Regions from separate parts of the Aurantimonas sp. C2-5-R2 genome, predicted to be linked through region 2. Evidence: predicted binding sites of a transcription regulator. Region 2 holds the regulator's gene; the other holds the start of a gene.

Region 1 (9,634 bases), on a different contig from region 2:
TCGAAACTCCTTGGGAAGCCGGACAGCCTGCGAACGGCCCGACCAGAAGACTTTCGCCGTGCTCATTCCAAACCTCCTAATGGTATATGGCAAAAAGATATATCGACTGAGCGGTGGCGACAAGCGCAAAGACGTCATGGCGGGGGATCTTGGGCCGACCGTCTCGATAAGAGAGGAGGCGCCCTCTGAGAGCATCCCATCTTGTCGCGCGGGACCCCACATGACGAAAGACAGCCTCTTTTTACGCGAGAATGCGCAAAATTTCGCCTCGCCTTGTCGCGGGTTCAAGGCTTATGCAGTGTGACTGCAAGCTTGACCTCAACGAGGACGACGACATGGCCGAGCGCCCGTTCATCCGCGACAACGACCGATCCGACGATGGGATCGGCGAGCGTGAGCCTTTGCGCCCGGCGCGCATGGGCGAGCTCGCGACCCTGCCGGTGTTCTTCGACCTCGGAGCCAAGCGTGTCGTCATGGCCGGCGGCTCCGCCGGCGCGGCCTGGAAGGCGGAACTGCTGGCCTCGGCCGGGGCGCATGTCGACTTCTATGCGCCGTCCGACGACCTCGACGCGGAGATGGCCGAGCTTCTGGCCGCTCCGCCGGTTGTGGGCCGCATCCATCATCACGACCAGCCATGGTCGGCCGACATCTTCGCCGGTGCGGCGATCGCCGTCGGCGATGTGGAGAGCGAAGCCGAGGCACAGGCCTTCTATTGCGCGGCCAAGGCTGCGGGCGTTCCGGTCAATGTCGTCGACAAACCGGCCTTCTGCGATTTCCGCTTCGGCTCGATCGTCAACCGTTCGCCGGTCGTCATCGGCATTGCCACCGACGGCGCCGCGCCGATTCTCGGTCAGGCGATCCGCCGGCGCATCGAGACGCTGCTGCCACCGGCACTCGCGGGCTGGGCGGCGCTCGCCTCGAAAATCCGCGCGGACGTGATGGACCGGCTGGCGCCGGGGCCGCTGCGCCGCGCCTTCTGGGAGCGCTTCTCCGACCGCGCCTTTACGACTCGCACGCCCGACGCGAACGCGGAGAGCGACGCCCAGGACTTCGTCGCCGAGCTTGCCCGCTCTCCGCAAGCCGGCGGGCGCGTGACGCTGGTCGGCGCCGGGCCCGGCGAAGCCGAACTCCTGACGCTGAAGGCTGTGCGCGCCCTGCAGGCGGCCGACGTCATCCTGTTCGACGACCTCGTGTCCGACGACATTCTGGAACTTGCCCGCCGCGAGGCCAAACGGATGCTGGTCGGCAAGCGCGCCGCCCGCGAGAGCTGCCGCCAGGAAGACATCAACCGGATGATGGTGCAGTTCGCCAAGGCGGGCAAACACGTCGTGCGACTGAAATCCGGCGATGTCTCGGTGTTCGGCCGGGCCGGCGAGGAACTCGACGAACTGCATCGCGAGAACATCCCGGTGGCGATCGTGCCGGGCATCACCGCGGCCTCGGCGTTGGCCGCGACGTTCGGCGTTTCGCTGACCCACCGCGACCGCGCCCAACAGGTGCGCTTCGTCACCGGGCACTCCAAGCAAGGCGGACTGCCCGAGGACCTCGACTGGCGGGCGCTGGCCGACGATCACGCCACCACGATCTTCTACATGGGCGGCCGGATGGCGCCGAAGATTGCCGCGCGGCTGATCGCCAACGGTCTGCCGGAGACGACGCCGGTGGCGGTCGCGGCGAATCTTTCCCGCGACGACGAAACCAAGGCCGCCGGCACGCTCGCCGATCTCGGCGCGATCGTCGCTCAGATCGGCGTCGACCGGCCGATCCTCATCGGCGTCGGCCGGGTGTTCGCCGATCATGCGCGCGCCGCCGCGACAGACCAGGACGAGGACACGGCCGAAGCAGTTACCGGCTGACCTGTCTCGTCATTCCCGGCTCACACCCCCGGATCGATCTGCACCGTCGAGCGATCGAGGACTTCGCGCAACGCGAAGGACGAGTTGATCCGCACGACATGCGGAAACGCCGACAGATGGGTCTTGTGGATGCGCTCGTAGTCCTCCAGATCGCGGGCCGCGATCCGCAGGAGATAGTCGTATTCGCCCGACATCAGGAAGCAGACGATCACGTTCGGACAGCGCTTCGCCGCCGCCTCGAACTCGGTCAATTGGCGCTCGCTCTGGCCGGACAGCCCGATATGCACGAGGACGGTGATCGGATGGCCGAGCGCGCGATTGGACAGCCGGGCATGATAGCTAAGAATCGCGCCGGTCGCCTCCAGCCGGTCGAGCCGGCGGGAACAGGCCGAGGGCGACAGGCCGACCCGTTCGGCAAGAGTGTTGTTGGCCAGTCGCCCTTCGCGCTCCAAAGCGCGCATAATGGCAAGGTCGAATCGGTCCAAGGCGTCCATGCACCGGATTTTTGCGCCTAACACCAATGTGACGCAAGTTCGTTGTGCAACCTCCCGTCAAACGCCTCAATTTCGAAAGGACATTGCGGCGGCTTCCCGGCGAAATCTGCGAGATCGCCCAGAGGAGGACCATCATGCGCGTCGGCTGCCCGAAAGAGATCAAGAACCACGAATACCGAGTCGGCCTGACGCCGTCGGCGGCCCGCGAATACGTCGCCCAGGGCCATGAGGTGCTCATCGAGACCGGCGCCGGAGCGGGCATCGACGCCAGCGATGCCGATTACCAGGCTGCGGGCGCGACGATCGCCGCCGATGCCGCCGAAGTCTTCAAGGCCGCCGACATGGTGGTGAAGGTCAAGGAGCCGCAGCCGAACGAGTGGGCGCAGCTGCGCGAGGGCCAGATCCTCTACACCTATCTCCACCTCGCGCCAGACCCGAAACAGACCGAGGGATTGCTCGCTTCGGGCGTGACCGCGATCGCCTACGAGACCGTCACCGACGGGCGCGGCGGCTTGCCGCTGCTGGCGCCGATGTCGGAGGTCGCGGGCCGACTGTCGATCCAGGCCGCGGCCCGGGCTCTCGAAAAGGCCCATGGCGGGCGCGGCGTGTTGCTCGGCGGCGTTCCCGGCGTCGCCCCCGGCAAGATCGTCATCATCGGCGGCGGCGTCGTTGGCAAGGAAGCGGCCAAGATGGCGATCGGCCTCGGCGCCGACGTCACCATCCTCGACCGTTCGATCCAGCGTCTGCGCGACCTCGACGACCTCTTCGCCGGCCGCGTCCATACGCGCTATTCGACCAAGACGGCGATCGAGGAAGAAGTGTTCGCCGCCGACGCCGTGATCGGCGCGGTGCTCATCCCCGGAGCCTCGGCGCCAAAGCTCGTCACCCGCGAGATGCTCTCCGGTATGAAAAAGGGCGCGGTGCTGGTCGATGTCGCCATCGACCAGGGCGGCTGCTTCGAGACCTCGCATGCGACGACTCACGCCGAACCGACCTTCGAGATCGACGGCGTCGTGCATTACTGCGTCGCCAACATGCCGGGCGCCGTGCCGATCACCTCGGCGCACGCGCTCAACAACGCGACGCTACCCTTCGGCCTGGCGCTGGCCAACCGCGGGCTCGAAGCGTTGTCGGCCGACCCACACCTGATGCACGGGCTCAACGTTCATCGTGGTCAGATCACCAACCGGGCGGTCGCCGAATCGCTCGGCCGGGCGATGATCGACGCCAACCAGGCGCTGGCCGCCTGAGGCAGCGCTGAGCGGTCAGTCGGCGGTTTCGCTCGCCGTCATCTGCCGCTGGCGCTCGCGCAGCGCCGCGGCTTTCTCCCCGGTGAGCCGGTCGATGCAATGCGGGCAGGAGACGCCGTCCTCGTAGGCCGACGATGCCTGATCATCGGGCGAGAGCGGCGCCCCGCAGCCGAAACACGCGGCCCAGTCGGTCGCCTCCAGCCCGTGGCCGACGGCGACCCGCCCGTCGAAGACGTAGCAGTCGCCCCGCCAGCGGCTGTCGTCTTTCGGCACCTCCTCGAGATATTTCAAAATGCCGCCCTTGAGGTGGAAAACGCTCTCGAACCCCTTTGACAGCATGTAGGCCGACGCCTTTTCGCAGCGAATGCCGCCCGTGCAGAACATCGCAACCTTGCGATGGGCCTTCGGGTCGAGGCTGGCCGCGACGAAATCCTTGAAGTCGGTGAAATTGTCGATGCCGGGATCGATCGCCCCCTCGAAGCCGCCGACCCTGGTCTCGTACCGGTTGCGCGTGTCGACGACGACCACCTCCGGATCGGCAATCAGCGCGTTCCAGTCCAACGCCTCGACATAGGTGCCGACTTGCGTCGACGGATCGGCCTCGGGCGCGCGCATGGTGATGATCTCGGGCCGGATACGGATCTTCAGCCGCGCGAAGGGCCAGGCATCGGCTTCGGAGAATTTGACCTCGCCGCGCCGGATGCCGCAGCGGCGGTCGAGTTCGTCGATGATCGCGGCGATCGCCGGCTTCGTTCCGGCGATGGTGCCGTTGACACCCTCGGGCGCGATCAGGATCGTACCGCGTGCCTCGCGCTCGGCGCAGAAGGCGGCGAGCGCCGCCTTGAACGACGGCAGATCATCGAGCGGGACGAACCGGTAGAAGGCAGCGACGGTGAACGGCATGCCGCCTCATAGCGCCACGAGTCGCGCCTGACAAATGCGCGGGCGCGCCAGCGTTCCTCCAGCGGTGTCGGCCTGTGTCCGGGCGATCGGCGAATTTTCTCCCGCGTTGCGGTGACGGCCGACCGGAAGATGATAAGAGAGGGAAACGAATCCCGCCACCTGCTCGCAACCCTTCGGAGTTCCATCGCCCGTGCTCGACCGTGTCATCGGCGTCGTGCTGATCGTCACCGCCTTTGCCGTCCTCCTGCGCGAATGGACCGGCGACGCGACGGCGTCGATGGTCGGCTCGGCAGGGATCGTGGCATTTCTCGCGCTTGCCGCGCCCCGCGCGCGTCCGTCGCGGCAGGCTTTCGTCGCGGCCGGCCTCGGCCTTGTCGCGGCCGCCGTCATTTTCCGACCCGACTGGCAAGACATCGCGCTTCGCGGACTCGCCCAGGGATCGTTCATCGCGGCATTCTTCATCGCCCTCGCCTCGCTGCGCAATCCTGCCTCGACCTCGCCGGCGATCGCGCGCTGCGGGCAGTATCTGGCGACGCAGCCGCCGGGCAAGCGCTATCTGGCCCTGACGATCGGCGGCCACCTGTTCGCGCTCATCCTCAATTACGGCGCGATCTCGCTGCTCGGCGGCCTGACGGAAAGCATCGCGAATCGGGAGACCAACGCGCAGATTCGCGAGATCCGCAACCGACGCATGCTTTTGGCCATCCAGCGCGGCTTCGTCGCCACCCTGGCGTGGTCGCCGCTCGCCTTTGCCATGGCGATCACCACCTCGATCATCCCGGGCTCCTCTTGGAGCGGCGCGGCGGGCTTCGCCATTCTCAACGCCGTCCTGGTGACCTTCGTCGGCTGGGCGCTGGATTCGCTCTACAAGCCAAAGCTCTCGCAGCCGCGCCCGGCACGCGCGAAGCCGATCGGCAGCTGGCGCGACCTGAAGCCGCTGCTGGCGCTGTTGCTGCTGCTGTTTTCGGGCGTCGCGGCGCTCGAGCTTTTGACCGGCCTGCGGATGATCGCGGTGGTCATGCTGCTGGTGCCGACGCTGGCCGTCGGCTGGCTGCTCGTCCAGACGCGGGGGCCGGAGGGTACCGCGCGGCGCTGGCTCACCCATCTGCGGAACTTTACGATCGCTGAGGTGCCATCCTACCATTCGGAGCTCGTCCTCCTGGTCATGGCCGGGTTCATCGGTACGGTCGGCAGCGCGCTCCTGCAGCCATTGATGGAAAGCCAACCGGCCGACCTTGCCGCGCTTCCCGGCCCGCTCGTCCTGGTCGCATTGGTCTGGATCATCCCGCTGCTCGGCCAGATCGGCATGAACCCTCTGCTGTCGGTTTCGCTGCTCGCCCCGCTGCTTCCGTCCGCCGAAACCCTGGGGGTCTCGCCGAACGCCATCATCGTTGCGCTGACCGCCGGCTGGGCGTTGACCGGCGCGTCGTCGCCCTTCACGGCGACGACCATGCTGGTCGGCCGGCTTGGCCATGCCAGCGCGCTCCATGTGGGCCTGGTGTGGAACCGCGGCTTCAACCTCGTCGCCGGACTGGCGCTTTCGCTGTCGGTGCTCGTTGCGGCGATGCTGTGACCATTCCACTTTGGCCCGGATAGACGGCAAGCGCTTTCCCGCACGCGGCGATTGCACTACTTCAAGCGGCGTCCTGCACGCCGACGCCCAACCCCTCCGGTCGAGACGAACGGCTCCATATTTTCCCGAAAGCTTTCTTGGCGATGGAATTTCTGACGGCAGAATCCCTGACGGCGCTGGCGCAGGTCATCATGATCGATCTGGTGCTCGCCGGAGACAATGCCGTCGTGATCGGTCTCGCCGCGGCCGGGCTGCCGGCCGCGCAACGCGGCAAGGCGATCCTCGTCGGCATCATCGCCGCCACGGTGCTGCGCATCGACTTCGCCACGGTCACGACGCAGCTGCTCAAAATCGTCGGCCTGCTTTTGGCCGGCGGGCTGCTGCTGCTCTGGGTGAGTTGGAAGATGTGGCAGGAGCTGCAGGTGCCGGACCCCGCCCCCGAAGCCGCGCTCTATGGCGACAGCGCAAGCCTGGCACCGCGCAAGTCGCTCAGCCAAGCGATCTGGCAGATCGTTCTCGCCGATGTCTCGATGTCGCTCGACAACGTGCTCGCCATCGCCGGCGCGGCCCGCGAGCACCTCTGGGTGCTGGTGCTCGGCCTGATCCTGTCGATCGCGCTGATGGGCCTCGCCGCGACGCTGATCGCGCGGCTGCTCGGCCGCTATCGCTGGATAGGCTATATCGGCTTGGTGATCATCCTCTATGTCGCGCTGAAGATGATCTACGAAGGCTGGCAGGAGACCGCGCCGTACCTGCTGGGCTGAAGCCGGCGACAGGCAAAAGCGAGGCGATGGTCGGTCGCCCGTGGTGTCGTCAGCGGGCCCTGCGAGGTGAGCCGCCGAGGCCGGAAAACATGGCTAATCCTGAATTTATTTGCCTTTAAGGAATCATCCGCTTGAACGACGCGACTCGATTCGGCGCGGCTTTGTTCGAATGATGTTCTTGTTTCATTCCCAAAATCATGCTTACCTTGAGGCATTCTTGGTCAAGGCGGCCGCACTCCCCGTGGCGGGGAACAGGCCGCCGGTTCGAGGGGGTGACGCCATGGTGTCGCGCGTCAAGACCGTCGCGTTTCAGGGAATCGAGGCCGTCCCGGTCGACGTCCAGGTCATGGTCGCCCCCGGCAAGGTCGGCATCCAGATCGTCGGCCTGCCCGACAAGGCGGTCGCCGAAAGCCGGGAACGCGTCCAGGCGGCGCTGCACGCCTCGGGCCTGTCGATGCCGCCCAAAAAGGTCACCGTCAACCTCGCCCCGGCCGACCTGCCCAAGGAGGGCAGCCACTACGACCTGCCGATCGCGCTCGGACTGATGGCGGCGCTCGGCGCGATCCCCTCCGACATGCTCGCGGGCTACGTTGTCCTGGGAGAACTCTCGCTCGATGGCATGCTGACTGCGGTGGCCGGGACGCTCCCCGCCGCGATCGGCGCCAACGCCATCGGTCTCGGGCTGATCTGCCCGGCCGATTGTGGCGCGGAAGCGGCCTGGGCAAGCGGCGACATGGACATCATTGCCGCCCGCAGCCTGATCCAGATCGCCAATCATTTTCGCGGCACCCAGATCGTCGCGCGGCCGGAACCGGCGGTCAGGGCCGCGCCCGCCAACCTGCCGGACCTCTCCGAGATCAAGGGGCAGACGGTCGCCAAGCGGGCGCTCGAAATCGCCGCCGCGGGCGGCCACAATCTCCTGATGGTCGGACCGCCCGGCTCCGGCAAGTCGATGCTCGCCCAGCGGCTGCCCTCGATCCTGCCGGCGCTGACCCCCAAGGAACTCCTCGAAGTCTCGATGATCGCCTCGATCGCCGGAGAACTCTCCGGGGGAAAGCTCTCCGACCGGCGCCCGTTCCGCGCGCCGCATCATTCCGCCTCCATGGCGGCGATGGTCGGCGGCGGCTTGCGCGCCCGGCCCGGCGAGGTGTCGCTCGCCCATCGCGGCGTCCTCTTCCTCGACGAGTTTCCCGAATTCTCGCCGGTGGTGCTCGACTCGCTGCGGCAGCCGCTCGAGGCGGGCGAGAGCGTCATCGCGCGGGCCAATCACCGCGTCACCTATCCAGCCAAGATGCAGCTGGTCGCGGCGATGAATCCCTGTCGCTGCGGCATGGCCGGCGAGCCCGGCCGCTCCTGCGCGCGCGGGGCCCGCTGCGCGGCCGATTATCAGGCGCGGATCTCGGGCCCACTGATGGACCGGATCGATCTGCGCGTCGACGTGCCGGCGGTCACCGCCGCCGACATGATCCGGCCGCAGCCGTCCGAGACGTCACTGGCGGTCAAGGCACGGGTGGCGGCGGCCCGCGCGCTCCAGATCGAGCGTTACGAGGCCGAAGGCCTGTCCGGGGCGACGGTCAACGCCCATTGCTCGGCCGCCCTCATCGAGACGATCGCCGCGCCCGACGCCGAGGGCCTGAAGCTCCTACGGGATGCCGCCGAGCAGATGAGGTTCTCGGCCCGCGCCTATCACCGCATCCTGAAGGTCGCGCGCACCCTGGCCGATCTCGACCAGGACGAAACCGTCAGGCGTATTCATCTCGCCGAGGCGATCTCCTACCGCGTCGCCGGCGAGCGGCTGGCGGCCGCGGCGTGAGCGCGCAGCGCGATCGCCGGCAGCCGCCGAGGCCGTTGCCCCATTCGCAGTGGAGCGTCAGCCGCGCAGCGTGCCGCCAGTGGCCTTTTCGACCTGGGCGACGATCTTGGCCGAAACCGCTTCCAAATCTTCGTCGGTCAGCGTCCGGTCGGCCGGATTGAGGGTCACCTCGATGGCGACGGACTTCTTGCCTTCGCCGAGCGCTGCGCCGGAAAAGACGTCGAAGACGCGTACCTCGCCGACCAGCTTCCTGTCCGCACCCTCGGCGGCGCGCACGAGCTTCAGCGCCTCCACGCCGGCATCGACGACGAAGGCGAAGTCGCGGCGCACCGGCTGGAACGGCGACAGGGTCAGCACCGGCTTGGTGCGGGTGGCCTTGCGCTTGGGCTCGGGGATCGCGTCGAGGAACACCTCGAAGCCGCAGAACGCGCCGGCAGCGTCGATCTGCTTCAAGGTTTTGGGATGAAACTCGCCGAACTCGGCGAGGATCACCTTCGGGCCGAGCTTGATACGGCCGGAGCGGCCGGGATGATACCAATCGCTCGCAGGTGCTTCGATCATCAGCCGGTCGACGGGCGCACCGGCCGCTTCCAGCGCGGCGATGGCGTCGGCCTTGGCCTCAAAGACGGAGACGGCGGGGGCGTTGCAGTCCCAGGACCGGCCCGCGCCGCTATGCACGGCCGTCCCGCGCCGCACGCCGCCGGCGACGCGCATCTGGCCGTCCGGCTCGTCGGAGGCGTAGACCGCCGCCACCTCGAACAGGGCGGTGTCGCCATAGCCCCGGGCAGCGTTGCGGCTTGCGGCCGCGATCAGGCCCGGCAGCAGCGAAGGCCGCATGTCGGACATGTCCGCCGAGATCGGATTTTCCAGCTTCAGCGCCTCAGTGCCGCCGCCGAAAGCCATGGCGTGGTTCTCGGGAATGAAGCTGTAGTTCACGGTCTCGACCATGCCGCGCGCGGCCAGCGCCCGGCGGGCGGCACG
Region 2 (9,634 bases):
TCGGCACGTCGTAGATCGTGGCGACATCGAGCGCCTGGATGACCGCCGTTTCCCGAACATTGCAGAACAGGCTCATCTTGCGCCGTTCCTCGGCCGGGATCGGCCGGTCGGCGCGCACCAGCAAGATGTCCGGCTGAATGCCGATGGCGCGCAGCTCGCGCACCGAATGCTGGGTCGGTTTGGTCTTCAGTTCACCAGCCGTCGGGATGTACGGCATCAGCGTCAGGTGGACATAGACCGCGCCGCCGCGCGGCAGGTCGTTGCCGAGCTGCCGGATCGCCTCGAAGAACGGCAGCGCCTCGATATCGCCGACCGTGCCGCCGATCTCGCACAGCACGAAATCGAAGTCCTCGTTGCCGTCGAGAACGAATTCCTTGATGGCGTCGGTGACGTGGGGAATGACCTGGACCGTGGCGCCGAGATAGTCGCCGCGCCGTTCCTTGGCGATGATATCCTGGTAGATTCGGCCAGTGGTGATGTTGTCCATCCGGTTAGCCGATCGCCCGGTAAAACGCTCGTAATGGCCGAGATCGAGATCGGTCTCGGCGCCGTCGTCGGTTACGAACACCTCGCCGTGCTGGGTCGGGCTCATCGTGCCTGGATCGACATTCAGATAGGGATCGAGCTTGCGCAGCCGCACCCGGTAGCCGCGGGCCTGCAACAGCGCGCCGAGCGCCGCCGATGCAATTCCTTTACCGAGTGAGGAGACCACGCCGCCGGTGATGAAGATATATCGCGCCATGGGCTTTCCCGATATCTCGACCGGTCTGATTCTGCCAGTCACTTTTCGGCCATGCCGAAACTGGACGGGGCGCCCGAAGGCGCCCCGATGATGACGACCGCAAACGGTGCGTGAATGCTACTGGGCGGTTCCGGACGGCGACGTGCCGCTCTCGACCGGCCGTTCGACACCAGCCGGCGGTGCCTCCACCGGCGGAACCGTCGGGTCCTCGGCGGCATTCGGCGCAGTGGGAGCCGGATTGGCCGGAATCTGCGGCGCCGGGGTGGCAGCCGACGTGGACGCGTCTTCGGCCGGAGCCGATTGCGGTACGGCCGTTCCGGTGGCGTTCTCCGGCATGGATGGTGCGGCGCTCGGTGCGTTTGGATCCGATGGCGTCACGTCCGTTGCGGCGGCGTCCGCCTGCGGCGCCTGATCGGCGTTGCCGGACGCTCCCTCCTGCTCCGGCAGTGCGCCCAGCTGATCCAATAGGCTGCCGCCTTGATCCGAGCCACCCTGAGTGGTCGGCAAGCGATCGAGAATGTCGGTCGGCTGGCCGCCATAACGGGCGAGAATCCCGAGCGACAGCGAGGTGAGGAAAAAAGCCGCCGCCAGAATGCCGGTCGTGCGGGTCAGCGCATTGGCGGCGCCACGGGCCGACATCAAGCCGCCGCCACCGCCGCCGATACCCAAGGCCCCGCCCTCGGATCGTTGCAACAGCACTACGATGACGAGCGCGATGACGATCATCAAGTGGATGACGATAAGAATTGTTTCCATTGGACTTTCGCAGCGCGTCGATTTTAGGAATTGCGCGCCTTCTACAGAAGCGCGGCCGGCTTTCCAACCGGTTTCGGTGTTTCACCGCCATTTTGATCAGGAAACGACGACGGCCTCGCATATCGCGATGAAGTCGGACGCCTTCAAGCTCGCGCCGCCGACAAGCGCCCCATCGACATTGTCGACAGCCAGAAGCTCGGCCGCGTTCGCAGGTTTGACAGATCCACCGTAAAGGATTCGCACAGCCGAGGCGACAGCTTCGCCAAAGCGATCCGACAGGGTCTTGCGAATGAAATCGTGAACCTGTTTCACGTCGGCGACCGTCGGCGTGCGTCCGGTTCCGATCGCCCAGACAGGCTCGTAGGCGACGACCGCGGTCTCGCCGGTCAATCCGTCCGGTAGAGAGCCGGCCAGTTGCGCCCCGAGGACCTCCAGCGTCTGGTCGGCCTCGCGTTCCGCCTCGGTCTCGCCCACGCAGATCACCGCGACCAGCCCCGCCTTCATGGCCGCTTCCGCTTTTGCGCGAACCAGCGCGTCCGATTCGCCGTGATCGGCGCGGCGTTCCGAATGACCGACGATGACGTAACGCGCCCCGATATCCTTCAGCATCGCGGCGGAGATGTCGCCGGTGTGGGCACCGCTTTCCGCCGGATGGCAGTCCTGCCCTCCGACCGCGACATTCTCACCCAGGACCCCGCGACTGGCGGACAGGATCGTCGCCGGCGGACAGATCAGCAGGTCGCGGCGGTCGGCGAGCCCGTGGCCGGCAGCGTCCGCGATGCTCTTCAGTTCCGTCAATGCCGACAACTGCCCGTTCATCTTCCAGTTACCCGCGATCAGTGGCCGTGGCTTCATGTCGACATTTACTCCCTGGAGCGGTGCGCGGAGGGCGCGGACCTGATGGCGCATACCTATCATCGTCGGTCGGCAATATGCGAGGGAGCCGAGAAATCAATCGTCCAGCCTGCTTGCGCCCGCCCCGCGCTGTTTCCTATTAAGGCCTGAGAACGATGGATGCCCTGCTTCGCTTCGCCGCCGCGAAAGTCGAGCGGGCGAAGGGAGACGACGATGCTCAATACACTGCGAGGCAGCATTTCCGGGTGGACCGCGAAGATCCTCCTTGCCCTGCTCGTCGTCAGCTTCGCCGCCTGGGGTATTGGCGACGTATTTCGCGGCGATACGGCGACGACGGTGCTGACAGCTGGCAAGACCGAGGTTTCGCTGGAGGATTACGCTCTGGCCTACAACCGAGCCCAAGCCCGTCTGACCCAGCAGATCGGCCGCCGTCCGACCGCGGAAGAGTCCCAATTGTTCGGCATCGACCAAGGCGTCCTCAGCCAGCTCGTCGCCGGCGCCATGCTCGACGAACAGGGTCGTCGCATCGGCCTTGGCCTGTCGGAGGAGCGTCTGGCGCGTCTGATCGCGGACGACCCCTCGTTTCAGGACGCCTCGGGAAATTTCTCGCGCAATGCGTTTCAGGCGGTCCTTTCCAACGCCCGTATCCGGGAGCGCGACTATATCCGCAGCCAGGAAGACGCCGCCATTCGCAGCCAGATCGTCGAGGCGATTTCGCAGGGCGGCAATACGCCAGTAACGTTCGAAACGGCGCTGGGCCTCTACAATGGCGAGCGCCGGACGGTCGATTATATCAGCATGTCCCCCTCGACGGTGCCACCGGTCGCCGATGCGTCGGACGACGTGCTGACGGCCTATTTCGAGGAGAACAAGGCGAAATACGCCGCGCCCGAATATCGCTCCCTCGCGTACGCCACGCTGACGCCGGAAGTGCTGAGTGATCCGGCGACGATCACCGACGAGCAGGTGAAGGCGGACTACGAGCAGAGCAAGGAGCGCTATACCACACCGGAGCGGCGCCAGGTCCAGCAGATCGTCTTCGCCGACAAGGCTGCCGCCGACACAGCCAAGGCCAAGCTGGACGGCGGTGCCAGCTTCGAAGAGGTCGCCAAGCAGGCCGGACGGACCGTCGAAGACACCGACCTCGGCTTGGTATCCAAATCTGAAATTCCCGACGCGAAGATCTCCGACGCGGCGTTTTCCCTGGGCGAAGGGGCGATATCAGACGTTGTGGCCGGCGCCTTCGGCCCGGCGATCCTGCGCGTTTCAAAAATCCAGCCGGTGGGTGTGAGTCCGCTCGACGAGGTCTCGGACGAGATTCGCAAGGCTCTGGCGCTCGTCGCGGCGAACGACACCGCCGCAAGCGCCTACAATGCCTTCGAGGATACGCGCGCCGGTGGCGCCAGCTTCGCCGAGGCGGCCAAGGCCGCGGGCATTGCGGCCGAAACCGTTCCGGCGGTCGACAGCCAGGGCAACGGTCCCGACGGCGCGCCGGTAGCGGAGCTTCCGGCGGCGAAGGAGCTTCTGGCCGGCGCCTTCGAGACCGAGCCGGGATTCGACAATGTGCCGATCAACTTCGAATCGAACAGCTATGTCTTCTACGACGTCGTCAGTATCGACCCGGCGCGCGACCGCACATTCGACGAAGCACGCGACCGCGTGCTCGCCGACTGGAAAAACGATGAGACCCAGCGACTCTTGAGCGAAAAAGCCAATGCCTTGAAGGCCGAACTCGAGAGCGGCAAGAGCATGGACGACGTGGCGGCGGAAGCGGGCCTGCGCAAGCAGACGGCGGCGTCGATCACGCGTCAGTCCGGCGCGGCCGTTCTGGGTCAGGTCGGCGTCGCCGCGGCGTTCTCCGGTGGCGATGGAACGATCACCACGGCGCGCGGCCGCGAGTCGGGCTCACAGGTTGTCCTGAAGGTTACCGAAATCGCCCCTCCCGCCGATCCGGCCGCGAACGTCGCGGCGGAGGAGCGCCAGCAGTTGAAGGGTATCTTCGAAAACGATCTCCTGCAGAGCTACGTGACACTCCTGCAAAACGACACGCCGCTCAGCGTCAGTCCGGCCGCCATCGAAAACGCCAAGGCGATCGTCCGGTGAGCCAAAGTCTGAAACCTTTCATCGCCAAGGTCGCGGACGGTCAGTCCCTGACGCGATCCGAGGCGGAGGCCGCCTTCGCGGTGATGATGTCCGGCGAAGCGACGCCCTCGCAGATCGGCGGCTTCCTGATGGCGCTCCGCGTGCGCGGCGAGACCGTCGACGAGATGGCGGGTGCCGTCTCGGTCATGCGCGCCAACATGTCGCGGGTCGCGGCGCCGCCGGACGCCATCGACATCGTCGGCACTGGCGGCGATCACGCCGGCACGCTGAACGTTTCGACATGCTCGGCCCTCGTCCTCGCCGGGTGCGGTCTCGTCGTCGCCAAGCACGGCAACCGGGCCCTGTCCTCGAAATCAGGTGCGGCGGACGTGCTGGCCGCGCTCGGGGTCGACGTTGACCTGAAGCCGGATGCGATCTCGCGGGTGCTCGCCGATGCCGGCCTCTGCTTCATGTTCGCTCCGACGCATCACGCCGCGATGCGCTTCGTTGGTCCCAGCCGGGTCGAGCTCGGCACCCGGACGATCTTCAACCTGCTCGGACCGATGTCGAACCCGGCGGGCGTGAAGAAGCTGCTGGTTGGAGTGTTCTCGCCACAATGGCTGCTGCCGCTTGCGGAGACGCTGCGCGAATTGGGGACCGAATCCGCCTGGGTCGTGCATGGTGACGGGCTCGACGAAATGACCGTTTCGGGGACGACCGCGGTTGCTGCCCTCCATGACGGCGAGATCCGCACCTTCAGCGTCGAGCCGGAGGACGCCGGGTTGCGGCGTTTGCCCCTTGCCGAAATCAAGGGCGGGGACGCGGCGGCAAACGCCGCGGCGCTGACCGCAGTGCTCGGCGGCGCGAAAAACGCCTACCGCGACATCGTCTTGCTCAATAGTGCCGGCGCCCTGATGATGGCCGGCAAGGCTGAGGATATTCGCGGCGGCGTCGCAATGGCAGCCGATGCGATCGACAGCGGCCTGGCGCGTGCCGCCCTGGAGCGCCTGGCGGCAGCAACGCGCAAGTTCGGCGAGGCGTCCGCATGAGTGACATCCTTGAGCGAATCGAAGCCTACAAGCGCGACGAGATCGCCGCTGCCAAACAGCGCATGCCGCTCGCCGATCTCGAAGCCACGATCGATCCCTCGGATGCGCCGAGAGGATTTGCGGCGGCGATCCGGGCTCGGCACGCCGAGGGTCGGCTAGCACTCATCGCGGAAGTGAAGAAGGCCAGTCCCTCGAAGGGCGTGATCCGCGAGGATTTCGATCCGCCTGCTCTCGCTGCGGCGTATGAGCGCGGGGGCGCGACATGCCTCAGCGTCCTCACCGATACGCCCTCGTTTCAGGGTGCGCCCGCCTATCTGACGGCGGCTCGTGCGGCGACCGCGCTGCCGGCGCTGCGCAAGGATTTCCTGTTCGACACCTATCAGGTGGCCGAAGCGCGCGCCTGGGGCGCGGACGCGATTCTGATCATCATGGCCGCCGTCGACGATACGCTGGCGCGCGATCTGGAATCTGCCGCCGAGCACTACGGCCTCGACATCCTGGTCGAGATCCATGACGAAGCCGAAGCCGAGCGTGCGCTGAAGCTCCGCACGCCGCTGATCGGCATCAACAATCGCAATTTGCGGACCTTCGAGACCAGCCTGGCGACGGCCGAGAGACTGGCGGCGCTGGTGCCGGACGACCGGATTCTCGTCGGCGAAAGCGGCATCTTCACCCATGCCGACTGCCTGCGCCTCGCCGATCGGGGCATCCGCACCGTCCTCGTCGGAGAAAGCCTAATGCGCCAAGCCGATGTGGAGGCGGCGACGCGCGTGCTGCTCGGCGCGACCCGCCAATTGGGGGCCTTGTCATGACCGACACCAAGCAATCCGGGCTCACCCATCTCGACGCGGCTGGCGCTGCCTCGATGGTCGATGTCGGCGACAAGGCCGACAGCGTTCGGGTCGCAGAAGCCGAGGGTTTCGTCGCCATGCAGCCGGCGACGCTGGACCTGATTCTCGCCGGCGAGGCCAAGAAGGGCGACGTCATCGGCATTGCGCGGATCGCTGGAATCATGGCGGCCAAGCGGACGCACGAACTGATTCCGCTTTGCCATCCGCTGATGCTTGAGAAGATTGGCGTCGAGATAACGCCGGATGCGACCCTGCCCGGTCTGCGCGTCACGGCGTTGGCCAAGGTCAGCGGCAAGACCGGCGTCGAAATGGAGGCGCTCACGGCGGTCTCCGTCGCTTGTCTGACGATCTACGACATGGCCAAGGCGGTGGATCGCTCGATGCGGGTGTCCGGCATCCGGCTGCTGTCGAAGTCCGGCGGCCGTTCCGGCGACTTCACGGCGGCCGGGTCATGAGTCTGCTTCCCGTCGAGGAAGCCTATCGACGATTGGTGGGGAGTGCGGTGCCCCTCACCCGCACCGAGCAGTTGCCGTTACTGCAAGCGGCCGGACGCCTCCTGGCCGAGGACGTCCTGGCCCGCCGCACCCAGCCATCCTTCGATGCCTCGGCCATGGACGGCTACGCCGTCCGGGCTGAGGACGCGCAGTCGCCGTTCGAGGCCCTGCGGGTCGTCGGCGAATCCGCCGCCGGGCGCGCCTTCGACGGTAAGGTGGGAATCGGTGAAGCGGTGCGAATCTTCACCGGGGCACCAGTGCCGCATGGCGCGAATGCGATCCTGATCCAGGAAGACGCCCGCGTTGAGGTCGACGGCACCGTGCGGCCGACGGTTTCGCTTGAACCCGGCCAATTCATCCGGGCAGCCGGTATCGATTTCGCTGCGGGCGAGACGTTGTTGACCCGCGGCGCCCTGCTCACGCCCGGCGCCATCGCGCTTGCGGCAAGCTGCGGCTACCCCGCGCTGACGGTGCTGGCGCGGCCGAAGGTGGCCATCCTCGCAACCGGCGACGAACTCGTGCTGCCCGGCGAGCCGCTCGGTCCCTCGCAGTTGGTCGCCTCCAACCCGTTCGGCGTCGCGGCGATGGTGGTAGCGGCCGGCGGCGATGCGATCGACTGCGGGATCGCTGGCGACGACGTCGCCACGATCGACGCGCGCCTGAGCGATTCCATCCGGGACCGGGCGGATGTCTTCGTCACGATCGGCGGGGCGTCGGTTGGCGATCACGATCTGGTCGGCAAGGTGTTCGCCAACCGCGGCGTCGGACTCGACTTCTGGAAGGTCGCGATGCGCCCCGGCAAGCCATTGATGGCGGGGCGGCTCGGCGATCTGACGATCGTCGGACTGCCGGGCAATCCGGCCTCCTCCATGGTCGCGGCGAGGTTGTTCCTGGTTCCATTGGTGCGCCGGTTGGCAGGCCTTCCCGATCGCCAGCTCTACCGGCATGGGCTGCTCGGTGCGCCGATGCCTGAAAATGGCCTGCGGACCGACTTCGTCCGGTCGCGGCTGGAGGTTCGAGAAGACGGCGTCATCCGGGTCATTCCGCTGCCCCGCCAGGATTCCTCCCTCCTGTCCACCTACGCGCAGGCCGACGCGCTGCTCGTGCGGGCTCCTTCGGCGGCTCCGGCCAGTGCGGGCGAGGCTTGCCGCTACGTTGTGCTCGACGAATGGAAGGGTCTTGCGGAACACAACTAGAACAGATAGGTTTGTTCAGGTTTTGTTTTAGGGAGTCGCCTCGATGCTGACACGCAAGCAGCACGACCTTTTGTCGTTCATTCACGAACGGCTGAGGGATAGCGGGGTGCCTCCCTCCTTCGACGAGATGAAGGACGCGCTGGAGCTTCGCTCAAAATCCGGCATTCATCGCCTGATTACCGCGCTTGAGGAGCGGGGCTTCATTCGGCGCCTGCCCAATCGCGCGCGAGCGCTGGAGATCCTCAAGCTGCCCGAAGCGATGCAGAAGGACCGCCCTGCCCCCGTCGGCCACGCCGGGTTTACGCCGAGCGTGATCGAAGGAAGCCGCGACGCGGCACGCAAGACGTCTGAGCCGATTTCCCGACGCGCGACGACGAGACCGCCTGAACCGGCCACAGTCTCGATTCCGGTCATGGGCCGGATCGCGGCGGGCGTTCCCATTTCGGCGATCCAGCACACCACCCATTCCCTCGCCGTGCCGCCGGATATGCTTGGCGGCGGCGAGCATTATGCGCTGGAAGTCAAGGGCGATTCGATGATCGAAGCCGGAATCCTCGACGGCGACACGGTGGTGATTCGCCGCGCCGACACGGCGACGCCCGGGGAGATCGTTGTCGCGCTGGTCGACGAGGAGGAAGCGACGCTGAAGCGGTTTCGCCGGCGCGGCAATACGATTGCGCTGGAGGCTGCCAATCCGGCTTATGAAACGCGGATCTTCGGCTCCGAGCGGGTCAAGGTTCAGGGCCGGCTGGTCGGGCTCATCCGCAAATACTGAAGGCCGGACCGACAGTTGGCAACCGATCCCGCGGAGCCAACTTTTCGACCTGTGCCAGCTGCTGCTTGAGCCGCGAACCAGGCCGCGCCGCGCAGAGCCGTGACGGCGCCGCGAAGGAAGCGCGTGTGGATCGTTCCCGGGTCGGGGCGAGGTTTCGCGGTGTCCGGTTTGAATGGCCGCGGGGTGCCTTTCGATCATGTTCACCGGGTTTTCTTCTTGCCTCCCTTGCACCGGGCCCGTCGCGCAGGTATCTGCGTCCTCGGAGAGGTGGCCGAGTGGTCGAAGGCGCTCCCCTGCTAAGGGAGTATACGGGAGACCGTATCGAGGGTTCGAATCCCTTCCTCTCCGCCACTTCAGAACAGAACCGGGCACGCCGTGCGTGGCCGATTTTACGCCGGATGCGGCGGCGAGCGTTCTGAGCAAATCTCCCTTCGATCCCATGATGCGCACTTCGCCTTCAGCGACCTCGACCCTTTGGGCCAGCGCCCGCAGGTGATCGCGGCGATAGCCGCCTCCGTCGAGGCGCATCCGCTCCCTGGCCGTTTGGGCGAACTTGCGGACCATCTGCGGCGTAATCGCCTTCTGGCCTGAGCTTTCCAACAGGGCCTGCGCGCGGTCGGCATCGGCTCTCGCCTGATCGCGAATCGCCTTGAGGCCGGTGATGCGGTCCTTCAGCGCCGGATCGTCCAGATCAGCCACGCCCGATTCGATGGCGTCATACAGCCGCTTCAGCCGCAGATCGGTTTCAGCGGCGCGTTTGTTCAGTTCAGCGATATGTTCGCGGCGGCGGTCAGAACGGTCCTGACGGCGGTCGAGGACGGTGGCGAGGACCTG

The links. Region 2 encodes LexA, which represses DNA repair genes until DNA is damaged. Its sites were predicted from a motif close to TGTTCNNNNTGTGTTCNG; they were not measured.
Positions count from the first base shown of each region.
Region 1: the regulator LexA is predicted to act here: its motif matches at 7,003-7,020, upstream of VQ044_RS03525 (YifB family Mg chelatase-like AAA ATPase).

Region 1 covers NZ_JAZHLJ010000004.1:139,066-148,699, reverse strand. The annotation lists gene VQ044_RS03560 (antitoxin) at 1-66, opposite strand, end outside; gene cysG (siroheme synthase CysG) at 417-1,856, shown strand; gene VQ044_RS03550 (Lrp/AsnC family transcriptional regulator) at 1,877-2,350, opposite strand; gene ald (alanine dehydrogenase) at 2,485-3,600, shown strand; gene trhO (oxygen-dependent tRNA uridine(34) hydroxylase TrhO) at 3,616-4,503, opposite strand; gene VQ044_RS03535 (hypothetical protein) at 4,694-6,076, shown strand; gene VQ044_RS03530 (YjbE family putative metal transport protein) at 6,220-6,840, shown strand; gene VQ044_RS03525 (YifB family Mg chelatase-like AAA ATPase) at 7,121-8,653, shown strand; gene pheT (phenylalanine--tRNA ligase subunit beta) at 8,711-9,634, opposite strand, start outside.
Region 2 covers NZ_JAZHLJ010000055.1:12,294-21,927, reverse strand. The annotation lists gene VQ044_RS18420 (CTP synthase) at 1-742, opposite strand, end outside; gene secG (preprotein translocase subunit SecG) at 860-1,498, opposite strand; gene tpiA (triose-phosphate isomerase) at 1,595-2,353, opposite strand; gene VQ044_RS18405 (peptidyl-prolyl cis-trans isomerase) at 2,567-4,456, shown strand; gene trpD (anthranilate phosphoribosyltransferase) at 4,453-5,484, shown strand; gene trpC (indole-3-glycerol phosphate synthase TrpC) at 5,481-6,296, shown strand; gene moaC (cyclic pyranopterin monophosphate synthase MoaC) at 6,293-6,790, shown strand; gene VQ044_RS18385 (molybdopterin molybdotransferase MoeA) at 6,787-8,025, shown strand; gene lexA (transcriptional repressor LexA) at 8,069-8,800, shown strand; tRNA gene VQ044_RS18375 (tRNA-Ser) at 9,062-9,151, shown strand.